Regions from separate parts of the Ectobacillus soli genome, predicted to be linked through region 3. Evidence: riboswitches for the same ligand, from Rfam matches in the RefSeq annotation. Region 3 holds a riboswitch; each other region holds the start of a gene.

Region 1 (7,506 bases), on a different contig from region 3:
GTGGACAGTACTCTTGTCCATGTTAAAGGAAAATAAAGGTTGTCATGTTACGATATAAGGACTGAGAAGGGGCTACCGTATCACAAAAGCAAACCCATGTGTTTATACGATGTGCCTGGTGATGGACGAACATGAACAACAAATCTCGAACCCTAAACGTCAGAGAATATTTGAACGGTTGAAAACTTGCGTGGAGCATACTATTAGGTACTACCATAATGCAACGAGTTGAAAATTCTTTTGTGGCATTCTAATAATCTCAATTTTGGAATATTATGTACAACAAATATTATAAATGATATACTATAAAACGTTCATATTGTCAGTTTAATTTTATACAATTTAGACGGTGGTCATGATAGTAAAGGATTCTTTGCCGAGGATCACTATGAAATAGATTTATGCCAAGAAGTATTAGATGACTAGTTTAATAGGAAATAAGAGGGGAATGAACTATGAAAAAGATGAAGAAATTGTGGGCGCTAATTATGGTTGTAGGACTATCAATCGGTGTCTTAGCAGGATGCTCAAATCCCAAAAATACCGTGCAAGAGTTTTTGACAGCAATACAAAAAGGGGACTTTGAAAAGGCAAGTACGTACGTTGAGAATAAAGACAATGGCTACCAGTTTGGCAAATTGAATGAGACTACAGATGGTATGGACGGAAAAGCAATATTCAATGCAATTGTAAAGAACTATAAATTCGAAAATCCAGTAGAAGTATCTAAGAGTAATGATACAGCGAAGGTTAAAGTGAAAGTTACATCCGTTGACATGTCTGTTGCGGTGACAAAGACAATTGGAGAAGTTATGCCTATGGCCTTTGCTAGTGCTTTTAGCCAAGATCAAACGCAGTCTAACAAGGCGATGCAGCAGATGACTGAATCAACTCTTATTAAGAACTTGTCTGATAAAGATGCAACAATGGCAACTCGTGAAGTTACGTTGAACTTGAAGAAGGATAAGGATGGAAACTACAAAATTGTCTCCGATGAAAATTTGCAAGAAGCATTGTTAGCAAACGCAAAAGCAGTGGATAAGATATTCGGTAAAAAATAATTTGGCCATAGTGGTATAAATGATTGTCTATCCTTTGGTTAGGACAACAGCAGATGCAAGGCAAGGTGATCCATCAAAAAAAGGGAAACACAGACATGTGAAAAAAAGAGAATATACAAGAAAACAAAAAGCCGCAGAACTCCTGCGGCTTTTCTTCTCTTTCTATAAAACCTTCCTCTTACCGAATTCCCACCATAAACTTCTGAACTTTCGGTGCGATAGCAAACAAAACAATTGATAAAACGATAGATGCTAGTCCAATAACACCAAAGTAGGTCATTTCATTTTCTGGTGTGTAGAATGCTGCGAGCTGTGCGTTGAGTGCTTGGGCAGCGGCGTCTGATAGGAACCATAGGCTCATCATTTGGGCTGAGAATGCTTCTGGTGCTAGTTTAGTTGTAGCGGATAGTCCTACTGGTGATAGGCATAATTCTCCGATTACGACAATGAAATAGCTTAGTACGAGCCATAATGGGTTTACGAGTGATTGTGTGCCTCCAAGCATGGCTGGAACGAGAATGACAACGTAGGACAAACCAGCAAATAATAATCCTAGTGAGAATTTTTGTGCGATGGTTGGTTGTTTGTCACCTAGTTTGACCCATAAATATCCAACTACTGGAGCAAATACTACGATGAACAATGGATTTAATGATTGGAACCAGGCAGGAGAAATATGAATTCCTGCAAAATCTAATTGTGTTTTTGTATCGGCGAAGTTGGCTAAAACGGTTGAGCCTTGTTCTTCAATGGACCAAAACATGACAGCGGCAAGGAAGAGGGGAATATAAGCAAGTACGTGTGAGCGCTCTTCCTTTGTCGTTTTTGGACTACGATACATCATAATGAAATATAGGGCTGGAATCACAAATCCTAGAATAGCGACGAGATTGATAAACGATTTAATCGTTAGCGTACCAGTCTGAATGGCGATGATAAGAAAAATAGCGAGAATCACGATAGCAATACCGAATTGTACGAAAACTCTTTTTCTTTCTTTCTCTGAAAGCGGGTTTGGAACAGTTGTACCAGCAAGACCAAGATTTTTCTTCTTTGTGAAAGAAAAGACTACTAATCCAAGGAACATACCTACCGCTGCAATCCCAAAGCCAAGATGGAAATTATAGCTTAATCCAACCGTTCCGACAACGAGCGGTGAAAAGAATGCACCGAGGTTAATGGCCATGTAAAAAATACTGAAGCCTGCATCTCTGCGGGCGTCTTTAATATCATACATTTCTCCTAATGTTGTAGAAATGTTTGGTTTTAATAGCCCCGTACCTAGAACAATTAACACCATTGAAACAAAGAACATCGCCATGCTTCCAGGGATGGCTAAAGCGATATGACCAAACATGATTAAGATGGCGCCGTAAAATACCGATTTTGATGCGCCGAATAAACGATCGGACAACCAGCCGCCGATAATTCCTGACATGTATACGAGAGATCCATACACAGATGCAATGGCAATTGCTGTCTGTTGGTCAATCCCTAATCCACCTTTTGAAACTTCATAGTACATATAGTACACAAGAAGAGCTTTCATTCCATAATAGGAAAATCTCTCCCAAAATTCTGTGAAAAAGAGTGTAAATAGTCCCTTAGGATGTCCAAAAAAGCCTCGTTGAGGGACACTTTCCACAATTTTCTGTTTATTTATAGATGACATAATACAATTCCTCCTTGAAAACAATATTACTATATTAATCTGATAGTTGTAACTTGTCAATCAAATCGATACTATCGCTGCTAAATGTAGATAAAATTTAAAGAAACTAATAATTATAAATAAATAAAATTTTCTTAATATAAAAATATAAATAAGTCGTTTATGTAGGAAAAGCGTGGAAAGAAAGGAAAGAATCCTCTATATGGTGTACAATGAATAGAAAAAATGGAGGATGTTAGAGGTATTTCAGTCAGAATACAGCATAAAAAATAGACCATCACTGAAATGGACGGTCTATTCCAAACTATGACTTAAAATATATTAGGCACTGTAATATTTCCATTACTGTTTATAAATTCAGCTAAACTTTTACTATGCTGTCTGTTTTCTATTCTTCTTGTAGCTCGTTCTATGGCAGTTTTGTGTAAGAACTTTTCTTCATTCGTTTCAGGAATGACGGTTGCTACTTCAGTTGGTTTACCGTCTTTTCCGATTGCAACAAAAGTAAGAAAGCTTGTTGCTGCAATTTTGTGTTCACCTGTCAGTAAGTTTTCAGCAGTAATTTTTACGAATACTTCCATAGAAGTTCTGCCTGTCCATGTTACATATGCTTCTAAGCAAACAGCATCGGCTTTTGTAATGGGATTTAAAAAGTCAACAGAGTCTGTGGATGCTGTCACCGTAAAATTTCTAGAATGTCTCGCAGCTGCTATAGAAGCAACGTCATCAATCATGTACATCAAGCGTCCACCAAATAAGGTATCATTATTGTTTGTATCATTTGGAAAAACACGACTTGTTTTAATAGATTTACTTTCTTTGCAATATTTAGGCTCCAATACATCTACACCTCTTTCTAATATAATGTAATATTAGAAAATTATAACATCTCTAATAATTATTTACAATATTTATGTTACTTAGCTATAGCATTTGTATGTTTAAGTAACAGATAATTAGTGATTTCTCTTTTTCATTGAAGGGTGCTCGATCTCAAAATGATCCAGAAGTGTGTTAACGACTACGGATACTTCAGCTATATGATTTGCTAATGTTTCAAGTTTCTCATTCGTATTGTGTGTTACAGAAGAAGTATCATCTGAATGGTTACTCACATTTTCAGCAATAGACGAAATATCGCTCAACTGACCGTGGACACGATGGCTAATGTCCTCTAAGTCTGCCCAAATACCTTTCATATTTTGATCTATCTTTTCCTTAATGCTCTCAAGATTTTGGTTTAGAATATTTACTTGGACTTTTGTTTGTTGTAAATTATCGTTTAACTCTTTCGTTGCGTTTTTAAAACGGTCAATAAACGCACTGCCTTGTAGCTCTAAGTACATATCTAATAGTTTTTCCGGTGTAATCGGATTGTTTCTTCCATCACCACGAATTTGATAGATTCCTTTGTTTGTACAATAAGGCTTATAGGGACCGCTCGGAATTTCGATTCGGTAAAACGGTTTGTCTGAATCTTCATTTTCTATAAATACTTCAACACCTACAGGAGGACGACATTCACCTGCTTTGGAGAGGAGCGTTAGTTTTTCTTTATCGCCAATTGGACATCCATAGATAGAACCATGCTGTTGTCCACTTGCATCTATTCCTTCATCGACGCCGACAAGAATCGTGCCTCCAACGGGAGAGTTTGCAAAAGCTACTAAATCTTCGGGTTTTATCCCCTTCATCTCTCGTTTAAAGTCAACATCGTATCCTTCTTCCTTACTTAATAAATGCATTGCTTTTTTACTTATAGAATGGGAATTGCCGGTCAATATAAATACCTCCTACGCGAGCGTCCTGCATTAAATATATGGTATCATATAGTTTTTTGACAGGTATAAATGTCTGATTCATTAATAAAAGGCCTTATTTCTATTCTATAATTGAAAATTAAAACGTCAATATTTCAAAAATATTTTGACATTTCTATTTTTTCAGTTTATAGTATATATCAATAACAGAATAAAACTTATCCAGAGCGGCGGAGGGACTGGCCCGATGAAGCCCGACAACCAGCATTTTTTTAGAGTGTAGTGGTGTCAATTCCAGCGGATTGCAAAATCGGATAGATAAGGGACGATAGCAAATTTTAATGCAATTTCATTGCTTATTAAAGTTAATTATGCTGCTTTCCTTATAGGAAGGCAGCTTTTTATTTTCAAAAAAATTGAATTTATTTCTCATCAAGAGAGGTTGAGGGACTGGCCCAATGAAACCTCGGCAACCTTCAGGGATATTTTTCTGAAAAGGTGCTAATTCCATCGCTTTGTTTAGTAAGAGGCGAAAGATGAGAGAGGGTAATCTTGCGTTTCTAGACCTCTTTCATCAGTTTTCAATGAAAGAGGTCTTTTTGTATACAAATTGAATTAGAAAAGGGGATATTATGATGAGTGAAAGAAAATTAAGCTTTGAAACATTACAAGTACATGCAGGTCAGGTTGTAGATCCAACTACAGGATCACGTGCTGTTCCTATTTATCAAACAACTTCCTATGTGTTTAATGATGCCGATCATGCAGCGAATTTATTCCAATTAAAAGAACCAGGAAACGTGTATTCAAGAATCATGAACCCAACGCAAGACGTGTTTGAAAAGAGAGTTGCAGAGCTAGAAGGCGGCGTAGCTGGACTTGCAACTGCATCTGGAATGGCAGCTATCTACTATTCCATCCTAAATGTTGCAAGTGCAGGGGATGAAATCGTAGCGGCAAGTACTTTATATGGTGGTACATATGAATTATTTCATTCAACACTTAAAAAAAGCGGAATCAATGTAACCTTTGTTGATCCAGATGATCCGGAAAACTTCAGAAATGCTATTACAGATAAGACAAAAGCACTGTACGCAGAAACAATCGGAAATCCGAAAATCAATGTATTAGATATCGAAGCAGTAGCAACCATTGCACATGAAAATAAGATTCCTCTTATCATTGACAATACGTTTGCAACGCCTTACCTTACACGCCCAATTGAATTTGGCGCGGACGTAGTTGTTCATTCTGCAACAAAATTCATCGGCGGACACGGAACGACAATCGGTGGAATCATCGTTGATGGTGGTACATTTGATTGGAGAGCAAGTGGTAAATTTCCTGACTTTACAACACCAGATAAAAGCTACAATGGTTTAATCTATGCAGATTTAGGTGCTCCGGCATACGCATTAAAGGCTAGAGTTCAATTGTTACGTAACACAGGTGCAGCACTAAGCCCGCAAAGTGCATTTAGCTTCCTTCAAGGTTTAGAATCGTTGTCACTACGCGTTGAAAGACATGTTGCCAATGCGAGAAAGGTAGTTGAATTCTTGAGTAATCATCCGAAAGTTGCATGGGTGAATTATCCGGAACTAGAAGGAAACCCATACAATGCATTAGCGAAAAAATATTTACCAAAAGGTGCAGGATCTATCTTTACATTTGGTATCAAAGGCGGAGCAGAAGCAGGAAAGAAATTTATTAATAGTGTTGAATTATTCTCACTTCTTGCAAATGTAGCGGATGCAAAATCGCTTGTTATTCACCCAGCAAGTACAACACATGCAGAGCTTACGGAAGAAGAGCAAAAAGCTGCTGGTGTTACTCCTGACTTAATTCGTCTTTCCATTGGTGTGGAAGGTATCGACGATATTATTTACGATCTACAACAAGCGCTTGAAAAAACAGTAGGGTAACAACTTATCTAGAGTGACATCGGCCATTCATTACTTTAGAATATACCCTTGTGTAAAGCGTCCTCACGTTTGTGAGGACGCTTTGTTTCGTTTTCTAAAATGACTTAAAAAAAGTCAAATGAAAGGAGGTAAAATAAGAGGTCTAGTAATCTCTTCAATATTACTTAACAACTTGTCTGCATATTTTGTATATTTCCTACAGATACCTAATTATAGTAACTTGATATATTTATCCCTTACATATAATTACGCATTGAATATAAATAGAAATGTACAAGTAATAATGTACAAATACAAAATGGAAATCTATGTATAGAATAAGAAGACTCAACGGTTTCCTTGAAAGGAGATTAATATTTTGTCTTTTCCAAATATCCCTAGTGTTACGCCGACGATTTCCCTTTCGACTAAACAGACAATTCCGTTGCTTTTGGCTTCCATTGCTTTTGAGGAATTAGCTCTAGCTCATATCATGAATGCGGAAGCAGAGAAGATTCAATTTGTTCTTGGAACATTACCTCCTCCTAAAACTACATTTTCTCCAGCAACTGTATCCATAACTAATCTTATTGATATTGATACAAGTGTTCAAAAAACTCTTCGTGATGTTATCAAGAAGGAAATGCTGCTGGAATTCAAATTTGAAAACGTACTAGATCTTATCGGAACATTACCAACATGTACGCCGGCAACAGCTTCTTTTAGCAATAACGCACCAATTACAAATATCGACCTCAGCAATACTATCCCATACCCATCAACGATTGACGTTGCAGGTTTACAAGGTTCTATTGCTAAAGTGACAGTTACTATTAATGACTTCTTCGATCCTAATAATACTTCACCATCACAATGTCATCTTACACTGTTAGTTGTCGCTCCTGACGGAACTGCAGTTCTTATCTTTGCGGAGGCAGGGAATAATAGTGGTAGTGGAGGTACTCCAAGCGCTACCTTTACAATTGACGATGATGCGGCAACGGTAATACCACAAAGCGGTCCAGTTCCTTCTGGTACGTTTAAACCAAGCGTCTATACTAACTTTAATTTAGATTCACCTGCACCACAAACAGCACCATATCCTACAACAT
Region 2 (7,506 bases), on a different contig from region 3:
ATACCTAAGTTAACAATTTCATATCCATTGTTTGACAAAATAATTTCTACCAGATTTTTTCCGATATCATGTACATCACCTTTTACAGTAGCTAGTAATACTTTCCCCTTTTTTGAAGCTTCCGTACTTTCCATAAAAGGCTCTAAGTAAGACACAGCAGCCTTCATACTTTCTGCACTCTGCAGTACTTCCGCTACAATTAACTCATTATTATTGAATAACCGACCTACCTCATCCATACCAGTCATGAGCGGTCCATTAATGATGGATAGCGGGTCTCGGTTCTCATCGAGCGCTTTTTGTAAATCCTCCACAAGCCCCTGCTTTGTTCCTTCAATAATGTAACGTGCTAATCGTTCATCTATTGTAAGCGTTTCGGCCAATACCGTTTCCTTTTTCTTTGCAACACGGTAAAAGGCAGTAAACGTATCTAATGTTTCCTTACTTGTCTCAAATAATAATTGATCAGATAAGGCCTTTTCTTCATCTGGAATAGATGCATATCGTTCCACTTTTTCCGTATTGACAATTGCGTAATCAAGTCCAGCCTTCGTTGCATGATATAAAAAGACGGAATTTAATACTTCTCTGCCCGCAGGTGGTAAACCAAATGAAACATTACTGACACCAAGTATCGCCAGAGACTCTGGACAGGCTTCTTTAATAAGACGAATCCCTTCTATAGTGGCTTTGGCTGCACCAATATAGTTTTGGTCACCCGTTCCAACCGGAAATACAAGTGGATCAAAAATGATGTCTGAAGGTCGAACCCCGTACTTTTTCGTAAGAATCTCATAACTTCTTTTAGCAATAGCAAGCTTACGTTCTGCCGTTACTGCCATTCCCTCTTCGTCTATCGTACCAACAACAACTGCTGCTCCGTATCGATGAACGAGCGGAATAACCTTTTGAAAACGTTCCTCACCATTTTCCAAATTAATAGAATTCACGATTGCTTTCCCCTGTGAATAAGAAAGCGCCTTTTCTATAACTCGTTCATCTGTAGAATCAATCATGAGCGGTGTTTTAATCATCTTAGTGGCTGCAATTAAAAATTGTTCCATATCCTCAATTTCTTCTCGGTCTGGATCTGCCATACAAACATCAATAACGTGTGCATTCCGTTTTACTTGTGCTCTTGCGATTTCTGCAGCTTCTTCAAATTTCCCTTCTGCTACTAATCGTTTAAAAGCACGTGATCCGATAACATTTGTTCTCTCTCCTACAAATAAGGGGCGCATCGTATCATCGTATTGCAATGGTTCTAATCCACTGACTGCGTGTCCAGTACGATGAAGCTTTGGACGCGGTTGCATCCCTTCTACTGCCTTTTTCAGTTCACGAATATGATCAGGTGTTGTACCACAGCACCCTCCGACAATATTTACCCAACCTTCTTGTGCAAAGGTTTTTACCTTCTTCGCTAGCGATTGAGGTGATTCATGATAATGACCATCTTCATCAGGCAATCCTGCATTCGGATAACAAGAGATAAAACTTTCCGATAATCCGTCTAAAGAACGGATCGATTCTCTCATAAATTCCGGTCCCGTTGCACAATTTAATCCTACTGATAATGGCTTTATATGCTCAATTGAAAGATAGAATGCCTCAATGGATTGTCCTGCAAGCGTCGTTCCCATCGGCTCGATGGTACCTGAAATCATAACAGGTACTTTTATATGAAGCTCTTGAAAAGACCGTTCGATCCCAATACAGGCTGCTTTTACATTCCGCATATCTTGGCTTGTTTCAACCAATAATACATCGACCCCTCCGCGCAATAGACCAAGTGATTGTCTTTCATAGGCCTCAATGAGCTGTTCAAACGTCACACCCCCTGTAACGCTAATTGCTTTCGTTGTAGGTCCCATTGCCCCAGCGACATACACATTCCTTCCGGATTGTTCTACCGCTTGCTTAGCAAGCTTTGCAGCACGTTCATTCAATTCAATATCATACTGTTCAAGTTTATAGTCATGCAAAACAATATTTGTCGCACCAAATGTATTCGTTTCAATAATATCTGCCCCAGCATCTATATAAGCTTTGTGAATGTTTAAAATAACATCGGGACGTGTTTTCACTAAATATTCATTACACCCTTCTAAATCTTCTCCGCCAAAATCTTCAGCAGTTAAGTCTGCTTGTTGAATCATTGTTCCCATTGCCCCGTCAAGGAGTAAAATTCGCTCCTCTAACGCTTCTTCAATTCGTTTCATGCAATTGCTCCCCTTCTCGTTGCTCTGTTTTTATATGTCGTACCAATGATTCAGACATTTCAAATTTTTGGAACGGCGTAATGATATACACGCCATTGAATAATTTTTTAGCCTCGTCAATAAGCTCCTTTGCAATTGCTAGCCCTTCCTCCATCGCTTGCTCAGGAGTTAGATGCCCATCCATCCGCTTTCTTACTTCTTCAGGCAATGTAATTCCTGGTACTTCATAGTGGAGAAAGTCAGCGTTACGTTTACTAACGAGAGGCATAATTCCGATAAAAATAGGGGTTGAAAAGTCTTTAACTGCCTCATATGTTTTCACTAACACTTCTCGATCAAAAATAGGTTGCGTTAAAAAATAATCTGCACCCGCCTCGATTTTCTTCTCCATTCTTCGAACTGCTGCATCGAAGTGACGAACATTAGGGTTAAAAGCAGCACCTATAGAAAATGATGTTGGAACACCAATAGATTTTCCTAATGGAGAGCGACCCGCGTTTAATTCCTTTATCATTCGAATTAACTCGAATGAGGAAACGTCAAATACAGATGTAGCACCCGGAAAATCACCTACTCTAGCTGGATCCCCAGTTAAAGCTAACACTTCGTGGATTCCTAAAGAAGATAACCCTAGTAAATGCGAATGTAATCCAATTAAATTATGATCACGGCATGTTAAATGGGCAAGAACAGGAATATCATATCGCCGCAAAAGCGCACCCATTGCCATATTTGAAATACGCGGACTTGCTAGGGAATTGTCAGCAAGTGTAATTGCATCTGCCCCCGCATGCTTTAATGCCTTTGCACCTTCAAAAAAGCGTTGCGTTACCAATTGCTTCGGCGGATCTAACTCTACAATGACTGTAGTTTCACGTTTCGCCTTTTCTGACAAACTAGAATCAGTTGCTGGAACTGGCTGCGTGACAATAATAGGCGTAGGTCGAACTTTAATCTGTTTCTCATATATTGGCAATTGTCCATCCAATGCATGTCTCATAGCACGAATATGCTCTGGAGTCGTACCACAGCACCCACCAAGAAGACGAACTCCTTGGTCAATAAACCCCTTTGCCATATGTTCAAAATAATCTGCCGTTCCTTCGTACACATACTTTCCATCATCATACTTTGGTAACCCAGCATTCGGATATGCCGATAAGAATCCTTCATTTGGCAAGGACACGGTTTCTAATGATTCAATCATGCGAAGAGGTCCCAGATGACAATTTAATCCTACAACATCAGCACCCCTTTGTTGCAATTCAAGTAATACTTGCTCAATATATCGACCACTTTGTGTAAGTCCTGCTTCATGTAACGCTACTTGCGCAACAATTGGAAGATCCGTAGCCTTACGTAATACTCCAAGTGCATGATAGAGCTCTACCTCATCATAAAATGTCTCCAGAAGAAGTCCATCTACCCCTTCCTCAAGTAATGTATTCGCTTGCTCCATGAGCATAAATTCTCGTTCAACCTCTGTCGTCATAACTGATCCAATATGTTTCATACCACCGATTGTACCCAGTACAACCGTATTCGAATCGGCTGCTTTTCGAGCATTCCGAACCGCTGCACGATTAATTTGCTTTACATTATTTTCTAATCCATACATACGAAGCTTTCCTTCATTTGCACCATACGTATGAGTTTGAATCACATCTGCTCCTGCTTCTACATAAAGCCTATGAATACCGCTAATTCGATCAGGCTCTGTTACATTTAACTCCTCAAAGCAGCTCTGCAAACCGTATGAATGGAGCATCGTGCCCATTGCTCCGTCCCCAATCAATATTCCTTGTCCAAGTCTTTCTTTCAAGTTGCCCATTTGCCACGCTCCTTATCGTCAAGCCAAACAACCCCCTCTTCCAACAAAAGAAGAGGGGGACATTTTTCCTCCTCTTATCACGCAAAACCATCGTTTTGCAGGTTGTAGCACCGTTTCAAACACCTGTTTGAAGGTTGCTGGGCTTCATAGGGCCTATCCCTCCACCACTCTCGATAAGAGTTTCACAATTACCAGATCGTAAATATACAATTTTCCATTAATTTAGCACGTGTCACGCTAAATCGTCAATATATTTTCAGAAAAAAATAATAATTTATAATTTTCGTACGTAACGGTTCTTACTATTTCTTTCGAATATTCAAAAAAATGTTTGCTTTTTTATCGATATTGATATACTTTATAGAAAGACTTTATACAATTCCATATATTCTTATCAAGAGAGGTAGAGGGACTGGCCCAGTGACACCTCAGCAACCATTAACCTTATGTTAACAAGGTGCTAATTCCAGCAGATTCATTTTGAATTTGACAGATAAGAAGAAGTGCTGTTACTAAAACCTTCTTCTTATAGAAGGTTTTTTATTTTATAGGAGGGATAGCTATGAAATTTGTAGAAACAAAGCTCGCTCAAATCGGAAATAGAAGTGAGGACGTGACAGGAACCGTCAATCCTCCCGTTTATTTTTCAACCGCCTATCGTCACGAAGGCATTGGACAGTCAAGTGGCTATGATTATATTCGCACAGGTAATCCTACCCGCAAAATAGTGGAAGAAGCAATTGCTGAATTAGAGGAAGGGGATCAAGGCTTTGCCTGTAGCTCAGGCATGGCTGCCATTACCCTGCTTCTTTCCCTATTTCAATCGGGAGATGAATTAATCGTTTCAGAAGACTTATATGGAGGAACTTTTCGCTTACTACGGGATTATGAGGCAAAGTGGAATATTCGATGTAGATACGTTAACACATTGCATCTCTCTGACCTAAAAAAAGCTCTTACGCCACAAACGAAAGCCATTTTTCTGGAAACTCCAACAAATCCACTTATGCACACTGCAGATATAGAGGCCATTGCTACTATCGCTCATATGCATAACCTGCTACTCATCGTTGATAATACGTTTTACACCCCTATTCTACAGCAGCCTCTTCGTCTTGGTGCTGATATTGTTGTTCATAGCGCTACCAAATATTTAGGTGGTCATAATGACGTGCTAAGCGGTCTTATCGTCGCAAAAGGAAAGACATTATGCGAATCCCTAGCCTATTATCACAATTCCTCAGGGGCAGTATTAAGTCCATTCGACTCATGGCTTCTTATGCGCGGTATGAAAACATTATCTCTTCGAATGAACAAACACGAAGAAAATGCGAAGCAATTAGTATCCTACTTACAAAAAACAAATGAAGTAACCGATGTATTGTATCCAGGACGCGGAGGTATGCTTTCATTCCGTTTAGCACGGGAAGAATGGATAAATCCATTCTTACAAGCAATATCCCTAATTACATTTGCTGAGAGTCTTGGAGGAGTGGAAAGTTTAATAACTTATCCTGCTACACAAACGCATGCTGATATTCCTGTTGAAATTCGAACACAACGAGGAATTTGTAACCGTCTATTACGTTTTTCAGTAGGAATTGAACATATCACTGATTTAATGACAGATCTAGAAAGAGCATTCGCTGCTCTTCACAAGGAGGTAGAAGCATGACCGAATCCTATTCCGTACAAACATTATTACTTCACAATAATCACAAAGTAGACCCCCATACAGGGGCAGTGAGTGTACCGATATACAATACAAGCACATTTCACCAAACTAGTGTCAATGAGTTTGGGAAATACGATTATAGTCGTTCTGGCAACCCTACTAGAGAAGCGTTAGAAGAAACCATTGCTGAGTTAGAAGAAGGGACAAGAGGCTTTGCATTTTCATCAGGAATGGCAGCCATCTCGACAAGCTTTTTATTACTATCAAAAGGAGATCATGTTGTCATTTCGGAGGATGTATATGGTGGAACGTATCGTATGATTACAGAAGTTTTATCTCGCTATGGTATCTTACATACATTCGTAGATATGACAGATATAGAAGCTGTTACCGATGCCATCTTACCAAACACAAAATTATTCTATGTTGAAACACCTTCTAATCCGCTGTTAAAGGTTACAGATATTCAAGCAATCTCCAGTTTAGCAAAGAAGAATGGCGCTCTTACATTCGTTGATAATACATTCTTGACTCCGTTATATCAGCAACCTCTTACTCTTGGTGCAGACGTAGTCCTGCACAGTGCTACAAAGTTTCTGTCGGGTCATAGCGATGTTACAGCAGGTTTAGCTGTTGTAAAGGATGAAAAGCTAGGAGAACGCCTTGCCTTTTTACAAAATGCTTTTGGTGCTATACTAGGCCCCCATGATAGTTGGCTTGTACTACGAGGTATGAAAACCTTACATGTCCGGCTTGAACAGTCTGCCTATTCTGCCCAAAAACTCGCTTCCTATTTACAGCATCATGAAAAAATTAAATGTGTGTATTATCCTGGCCTTAAAGAACATACCGGTTATGAGATTCAGCAAAAACAAGCAAAACATCCTGGTGCTGTGTTTTCATTTGAATTAAAAAATGAGTCTGCACTACAAACCTTTCTAGAACACATAACATTGCCTGTATTTGCAGTTAGTCTAGGAGCTGTGGAATCCATTCTCTCCTATCCGGCCACTATGTCACACGCCGCGATGAAGGAAGAGGAACGTCAAAAACGTGGTATAACTCGCTGTCTTTTACGACTCTCTGTAGGATTAGAAAACTACGAAGATCTACAACAAGATTTCACAAATGCTTTAGCCCATATTGACAAATTATAAACAAAAAAGGAGGGAAGACACGCTGTTCTTCTCTCCTCTCTTTATATAATATCCTCGCCTTAAACTACATTTCTGTTCTTCATCCTATTCACTACATAAAGAGACATAAATATGATACAATTAGGGAGTTGATTATTACAAAATTGTTACAAAAATCATGCGAATAACTCCATATCTTTACATTAACTTCAAATTTATGCTAAGTAGTAGCCTACACAAATATACAACAATCACTTAAGTTGATATTTCATTGTAATGACTAATTTCTATGAGGAATTTACACAGCTACATTTTTCTTACGATTTCTTTACTTTTTGACTAAATATTTGCAACATGTATACTATTTATCATAAAATTTTGTTATGTATATGTATGGTGCTATTAGTATATATGGAGGTGTTACCTTACATGATCGATTCATTCCAAGAAGAAACAGAGAAATTTGAGGGAAATGCAGAGATGTTAAAAGTCCTTGCTCACCCTGTTCGCCTTTGTATTGTGAAAGGATTGATTGACCGTGGTGCATGCAACGTATCTACAATGTATACACGTCTTAATATGCCTCAATCAACCATTTCACAGCATCTTGCAAAGCTAAAAAGTGCAAAAATCGTAACGAGT
Region 3 (7,506 bases):
AACGCGGCCATAGTCAGCTAGTTTTCCCTTTAGACTCTTGTAGAAAGACCTTGCTTTATCAAAATCTTTCACATGGGAAAAGACTACCTCTGCCGTTCGTGCTGCTAATCGTTGCCCAGGCTCCGATGCACCTGCTTCTACAATAACCGGTTGTCCTTGCTTGGAACGGGCAATATTTAATGGACCTCTAACTGAAAAGAACTTTCCTTTATAATACAAAGGATGGACTTTATTCGAATGAAAAAATTGACCGGTCTCTTTATTAAAAACGAAGGCATCATCTTCCCAGGAATCCCATAACCCTTGCACCACATCAAGAAATTCCTCTGCTCGTTCATAACGTTTATTGTGTTCCACGTGCTCGTCGCGACCAAAGTTTTGGGATGTTAGCCCAGTTGCATCGCCCGTTGTCACGACATTCCATCCCACTCTTCCATGGCTAACATGGTCAATGGACATAAATTGTCTCGCCAAATTGAATGGTTCGTTGTAAGTAGTCGAGGCCGTTGCCACAAGACCAATCTTGGACGTTGCACCAGCAAGTGCGCTAATTAAAATGGTGGGATCAAAACGATTGAGAATGTTCGGATGCGAATCCTCATTAATAGCTAAACTATCCGCAATAAACGCAATATCGAATTTTCCTCTTTCCGCAATCTGTGCTAAATGGCGGTAAAAATCAATGTCAATACTGGCATCTGGCTTTGCATCAGGATGTCGCCATGAGCCTACATGAATCCCAGTTCCAACAAGATAAGCAGAAAATTTCATTTGTCTTTTCCCCATATCAGGACTCCTCCTCCATCATAATTATTTATTATTTTTAAATGTCTCCTTGTATTTAGCTAACTCTTCTAACGAAATAAAAGTAGGAATGTAATTCCCTTCGTATGTTTTATCAATAAAGTCAGTGACTTCTTTAGATTGATAAATACTAACCAGTTTCTTTAACTCGGGACGGTCCTTATCCTTCTCACGTGCAGCAATAATATTAATGTATGGCTTTGCCGTTTTACTTTCGTGGAATAAAGAATCCTTTAACTTTAAGCCAGCTGTAAGTGCCGTTCCATTATTTATAACGGATGCAGCAACATCTTGCATGACTCTCGGTGTAGTTGCACCATCGACTGGAACAATATCTAATTTTTTTGGATTTTCTTTAATTTTGTCAGCCCCGCCATCTCCGTTAAAATTATCCACGACTTTAATGAGTCCTGCTTCTTGTAACAGTAACAGGGAGCGGCCCCAGTTCGATTGATCATTCGGAATCGCAATTTTTGATCCATCTGGTATATCTTTCAAACTCTTATACTTACTCGAATAAATTCCTAATGGAGCTATAATTGTGGTACCGATTGGGACAATTTTTGTATTATGTTTAGCATTAAACTGATCCAAATAGGAAATATGCTGGAACGCATTTACATCAATTTCTCCATCATTAAGCGGAGTATTGGGATCAATGGTTGAATTGAAATTTACAATTTCTACAGTTAAGCCTTCCTTTTTCGCAAGGTCTGCGATGTAATTCCATGTTTTGATTTCGGAACTTCGAATGCCAACCTTAATCACTTTGTTTTCGCTCGAAACACTCTTCCCGCATCCAGAAATAACAAATACAAGTACCAAAACAGATAATATAATACCAAATTTTCTCATTATACATCCCCCATTTTTTATAAAATGTAAAAAGACCCTTCTTTTTGATAAGAAGAGTCACATAAACAAGCATCGGATCTCTTATCTTTCGAACAGTTCATGTTCGCTGGAATTGGCACAGTACCTATAAAGCCTGTTGCCGAGGTGTCATTGGGCCAGTCCCTCAACCTCTCTTGATAAGAATATAATTCTATGTAATAACATAAAATTACTATGAATTAAGTGTTTCATTTACTATATTTCCTTTATATACTAATTGTCAATTATTTTTTCATTTTACCTTTTGTGGATTGACTATTGACGAACCTTATTATTCTATGTATTCTAAGTATATTAAATTTTCATTAAAATCCAATATATGTTTTCTTATTTCGAGAGAGGGAGGGATTTGGCCCGATGAACTCTCGGCAGCAGACTTGTTTTCCTTTACGGAACGAGAACTGTGCCAATTCCAACAAGCTACGGCGCTTGAAAGATAAGAGATAAATTTATCTAACGCCTTCTTGTTATATGTAAGAGGCTTTTTTATTTTTCTCAAATAGGTCTATCTACAGAAAAATAAGAATCTATATCCATAATTCATAGTAAATCCATAGTTTTTATAAAAATTATGGAGTGCACTTATTTAAAGGAGTGAGATCATTGATTACATTTGAAGAAGTTACGAAAGTGTACGACAACGGACAAAGTAAAATTACAGCACTAAATGGCATTAATCTTGAAGTGAAGGAAGGCGAAATTTACGGTGTGATTGGATTAAGCGGTGCAGGGAAAAGTTCACTTATACGTTGTGTTAACTTTCTCGAAGTCCCCTCTTCCGGGCGCATACTCGTTGACAATCACGACTTAACTACCCTTTCAGAAAAACAAATTCGTGAAGTAAGGCGCAATATCGGTATGGTCTTTCAGCACTTCAACTTACTTAATTCAAAAACCGTTTTTACAAACGTCGCTATGCCGCTTATTTTAGCAAAGGTACCAAAGGCTGAAATAAAAGAACGCGTAATGGCGCTACTTGAATTTGTTGGTTTAAAAGATAAAGCTAACAAGTATCCAGATCAGCTTTCAGGTGGACAAAAGCAGCGAATTGGTATTGCACGAGCGTTAACAACTAATCCGAAAATTTTATTATGCGACGAAGCAACTTCAGCCTTAGACCCACAAACAACTAGCTCGATTTTAGATTTATTAAAAGAAGTAAACAAAACGTATGGCATTACGATTTTATTAATTACGCATGAAATGAATGTCATTCGTGATATTTGCGACCGGGTAGCTGTTCTGGAGGATGGAAAAATCATTGAAGAGGGTTCTGTTTTCGAAGTGTTCTCTAATCCATCTACGAATACGGCAAAAAACTTTGTCAGCACTGTTATGCACGATAAAATACCAGAATCGATTCTAAACGTAATTGCGAAAAATAATGGAAGTAGAAAGATTTACCGTATCGTTTTTGTTGGTGAATCAGCCGGCCATCCTCTTATCTCAACCATTGCGAAGAAATTCGATATAGATATCAATATTCTATTCGGTCAAATTACCGAGCTACAAGGGAATGCCTTTGGAAACTTAATTGTTGAATTTATCGGAAATACAAAACAAGTGGGCGAGGCGCTTCAGTCTATTCATCTATCCAATATTCTTATCAAGGAGGTTTTGCCAAGTGCAAGTTAGTACGCAAGAAATCATTGAATCGCTCATTCAAACATTACAAATGGTCAGCATTTCACTTCTCTTCTCTACTCTTATCGGCCTTCCATTAGGGGTACTATTAGTCATTATGCGCAAAGGGCATCTCATGGAGAATGCGCCATTATTCACCATATTAAATACCATTATTAATATTTTTCGTTCGCTTCCATTTATCATCCTAATGGTCGCTATCATTCCGCTCACCCGCTTACTTGTTGGAACATCGATTGGAACAGCAGCTGCGATTGTACCGCTGATCTTTTTCGCAGCTCCTTACATTGCTCGTCTCATCGAGAATTCTCTCCTTGAGGTCGATCCGGGTGTAATCGAAGCAGGAAAAGCAATGGGAGCAACGCCTTGGCAAATTATCTTCCGCTTTCTTGTACCAGAAGCATTAGGATCGATTATTTTGAGCCTTACGATTGCTACCATCGGTCTGATCGGCGCATCCGCTATGGCTGGTGCAGTCGGAGGCGGCGGAATTGGGGATTTAGCAATTACGTATGGATATCAACGATTTGACACAGTGGTTATGATTATTACGGTTATCATCCTAATCGTACTAGTCCAAGGGTTTCAATCACTTGGAAACATACTATCTAGAAAAATACGACGTCGATAAAGATAGCAAAGAAAGATATACATTAGATTTTAACATGGTACATCATGAGTAATAATCAATAAGCTACTGAATGAAGAAGGGAGAATCGACATGCCGCAAGAAAAACTGTTACATATCATTGGTCATTTAGAAAATGAACTAATTGCTGTTCGTAGACATCTTCACCAATTTCCTGAACTATCTAATCAAGAAGTGAAAACTACTGCTTTATTAAAACAGCGATTGCTTGATGTTGGGATACGCGTATTAGATGTTCCTCTCAAAACAGGGCTTATCGCCGAAGTATCTGGTAATCCAGAAGGACCTGTGATAGCGATTCGCGCAGATATTGATGCATTGCCAATTCACGAAGAAACGGATCTACCCTATATTTCTTCCAAGTCGGAAATCATGCATGCTTGTGGTCATGATTTTCATACATCTGTCATTTTAGGTGCTGCATACTTATTAAAGCAACAAGAACATTCACTTCCTGGCACTGTTCGAATCATATTCCAACCTGCAGAAGAAACTGGGCATGGTGCAGAAGAGATCCTAGGAAGCGGCGGACTCGATGGTGTACAAGCTATTTTTGGTCTTCACAACACGCCTTACCTTAAAGTAGGAGAGTTTGGTACACGAGTTGGTCCGTTAACAGCCGCAGTTGACCGATTTGAGGTCTTCGTTTCTGGCAAAGGAACACATGCAGCCGCTCCCGATAAAGGGATTGACCCAATTGTTGCTTCCTCTCATTTGATTACAGCACTGCAAACGATTATTAGTCGAAATACCGACCCATTGGATCATGCGCTCATAAGCATAACTGAGTTAACAAGCGGAAATACATGGAATGTCATTCCAGAAAAAGCTTATATGCAAGGTACTGTTCGTACCTTAAAAGATGAAACTAGAAAAGCCATTCCGAAAAAAATGAAGCAAGTATTAGAAGGAGTAGGAAATGGGCTCGGGGTTAACATAGAATTCCACTGGCATCCAGGTCCACCAGCAACCAATAATGATGCCTTATGGACGCCATTCGTGACCGATATCGCAAATGAAACAGGTTATGAAGTAAAAGCTATTGGCCCTAGTCTTGGCGGTGAGGATTTTGCTTATTATCAAGAAACGATACCAGGGACATTTGTTAACATTGGTACCGGAAAATCATACAACCATCATCATCCAAAGTTTACGATTGACGAAGAGGCCATTGTTCCTGCAGCACAATTTTTCAGCTTACTTGCTTCAAAAGCTTTACACCAAGACCAAATCTTTACTTCTATAAAAGAAAAAAATAACGCACTCCTTACTCAACAATAAATTGTAAAGGATGAATGAAAAGATGAAGTTTAGTTTTCTAAAAAACACCTTTCTTATTTTACTAGCGAGTATCCTTATTTTTAATTTAGCAGCGTGTGGCAAAACGACTACCTCCGAAAAGAAAGAATTGAAAGTAGGTACCTCCCCTGGTCCTTATAGTGAATTATTTAAAACTGGCGTGAAACCAATTCTAGAAAAAGAAGGATACAAAGTAACACTAGTAAATTTCTCTAATTTACTCCAAGCAGATATTGCTTTGACAGAAGGAAGTATTGATTTCAATGTAGATCAACACACTGCATACGTAAACTCCTTTAATAAAGAGAAAAAAGCCAATTTAGTACCGATTATACATATACCTTCTGTACCCGCTGGTATTTTTTCGAATAAGTACAATTCTATCGATCAAGTGAAAGACGGTGCAAAAATTGCAATTCCACAAGATCCATCCAATGCTTCTCGTGCTTTTAATTTGTTACAAAAAGCTGGATGGATTAAACTGAAAGATGGTATCAATCCAATTACCGTAACAAAAAATGATATAGCTGAAAATCCACACAAATTGGACATTACCTTGATGGATTCTGCACAAATTCCTCGTGCTATGGACGATATTGATTATGGTGTACTTCCGGGTAGCATTGTATATGCAGCACATATTGATCCAAAAAAATCATTATTATCCGAAACACTTGTAAAGGATTTAGAAATTACAGTGGTTGTTGATGAAAAGAATAAAGACACAAAATGGGCAAAAGCAATTTCAGACGCTTATCGCTCCAAAGAATTTAAAGATTACTTAACTAAACTGGGTCAAGATAATTATTGGTACGTACCTGATAGTTTAAAATAAAAATATGTTACTATGCTAAAATTAATTTGGCTGCCCTAATAACCCTGAAATGAAATTAACCCGAATAGTGCACGCTTTAAAAAAGTGCCATTATTCGGGTTTTTATATGTTTTTAAACTTCTACTATCCCCAATTTATTTGAGATTCCTACATAAAAGTACTATAATTTTCTATAAAAATTTATCCCGCATTAACGGGCAGTAAGACCCCCACTGATGGAAGTTTCACTTTATTATTCTGAAACATACCGTTCAAACCATTATCTAACTAACAGACGATTCAAAGGAGATGAGTGATATGGGTTTATTATATGACGGTGTAACTATTTTACGTTATGACGAAACTTTTGCAGGACAACGAAAGCTATTATCTCATTCTCACGAAGATATTGATCTACAAAATCTTCAGCATGTTAACTTATACTGCGCAAAGGATTCCCTAAAGAGAATCCAAAAAGCGCTCACAAAAAGACGAAAGAAAGGCATTACCTTTATCGGAAGCGGAAACTATCACTATACAACATTTCTATTATTACAAGAAATTCAAAACCCGTTTACTCTTATTCTATTCGATCATCATACTGATCTTGGTTTTACTACTGAATCGATTATTTCATGCGGTTCTTGGGTATCGTTTGCCTTACGATATATTCCCATGCTAAAGCATGTTGTCATCATTGGGCCTCAGGCTCAAACAACACCGCTTCAACATTCATCAAAGGTAACCATTTTACCCTATCAGAAGAACCACCCCTATTCGTATAAGACCATTCTATCGAATATTCCTACCGATACCGTATATGTAAGTATAGATAAAGACATATTAGATCCTTCGGTTGCGGTTACAAACTGGGATCAAGGGGATATGGACGTGCGTACGCTCATTGTATACTTACAAAGCATTTTCACCTATGAAAATGTGTATGGTATAGACGTTTGCGGAGAACTACCGCCTTCCCCTGTCTTATCGTTTCAACAAACCTATCAGCAATCCGTTCAAAAAAATGAATCGGTTAATCTAAAACTACTGCAAGCAGTTGCACGTTCACGCTCAAACGCAGCGCACACAAAACATCTTGCGTAAGAAAACAAAGAACGCCCCTCTTCGGGTGCGTTCTTTGTTTTCCTATTTATAAATTCAGTTTTAAACTGCTTTGGATTGCTTTAATTCTAGCAATGCTGCTTGTTGTTTCGATTCATCAAACTCATTTTCACTCTTTGCTACAACGATAGTAGCAATCCCATTTCCAATTAAGTTTACAATGGCACGTGCCTCTGACATAAAACGATCCACGCCAAGTAGTAATGCTAATCCTTCTAGCGGAATAACGTTTAGTGCAGAAAGTGTAGAAGCAAGTACGATAAATCCACCACCAGTTACG

The links. A riboswitch is a leader RNA that binds a small molecule or an ion and turns the genes downstream of it on or off. The one in region 3 is predicted to bind S-adenosylmethionine.
Region 1: linked by a shared signal. The riboswitch ahead of ACAN53_RS15765 (homocysteine synthase) and the one ahead of ACAN53_RS16665 (methionine ABC transporter ATP-binding protein) in region 3 are both predicted to bind S-adenosylmethionine.
Region 2: linked by a shared signal. The riboswitch ahead of ACAN53_RS02060 (methionine biosynthesis PLP-dependent protein) and the one ahead of ACAN53_RS16665 (methionine ABC transporter ATP-binding protein) in region 3 are both predicted to bind S-adenosylmethionine.

What each region holds. Positions count from the first base shown of each region.
Region 1 covers NZ_JBGJZM010000004.1:3,200-10,705, forward strand. The annotation lists gene ACAN53_RS15745 (hypothetical protein) at 456-1,061, shown strand; gene ACAN53_RS15750 (peptide MFS transporter) at 1,240-2,733, opposite strand; gene ACAN53_RS15755 (acyl-CoA thioesterase) at 3,045-3,572, opposite strand; gene ACAN53_RS15760 (AlbA family DNA-binding domain-containing protein) at 3,690-4,514, opposite strand; SAM riboswitch class I at 4,709-4,818, shown strand; SAM riboswitch class I at 4,920-5,036, shown strand; gene ACAN53_RS15765 (homocysteine synthase) at 5,126-6,415, shown strand; gene ACAN53_RS15770 (hypothetical protein) at 6,774-7,506, shown strand, end outside.
Region 2 covers NZ_JBGJZM010000001.1:400,167-407,672, reverse strand. The annotation lists gene metH (methionine synthase) at 1-2,222, opposite strand, end outside; gene ACAN53_RS02065 (bifunctional homocysteine S-methyltransferase/methylenetetrahydrofolate reductase) at 2,209-4,053, opposite strand; SAM riboswitch class I at 4,125-4,233, opposite strand; SAM riboswitch class I at 4,442-4,553, shown strand; gene ACAN53_RS02060 (methionine biosynthesis PLP-dependent protein) at 4,616-5,728, shown strand; gene metC (cystathionine beta-lyase) at 5,725-6,885, shown strand; gene ACAN53_RS02050 (ArsR/SmtB family transcription factor) at 7,294-7,506, shown strand, end outside.
Region 3 covers NZ_JBGJZM010000005.1:29,144-36,649, forward strand. The annotation lists gene ACAN53_RS16655 (LLM class flavin-dependent oxidoreductase) at 1-786, opposite strand, end outside; gene ACAN53_RS16660 (MetQ/NlpA family ABC transporter substrate-binding protein) at 811-1,659, opposite strand; SAM riboswitch class I at 1,738-1,842, opposite strand; SAM riboswitch class I at 2,023-2,141, shown strand; gene ACAN53_RS16665 (methionine ABC transporter ATP-binding protein) at 2,302-3,333, shown strand; gene ACAN53_RS16670 (methionine ABC transporter permease) at 3,323-3,973, shown strand; gene ACAN53_RS16675 (amidohydrolase) at 4,064-5,272, shown strand; gene ACAN53_RS16680 (MetQ/NlpA family ABC transporter substrate-binding protein) at 5,295-6,125, shown strand; gene ACAN53_RS16685 (arginase family protein) at 6,423-7,208, shown strand; gene ACAN53_RS16690 (dicarboxylate/amino acid:cation symporter) at 7,269-7,506, opposite strand, start outside.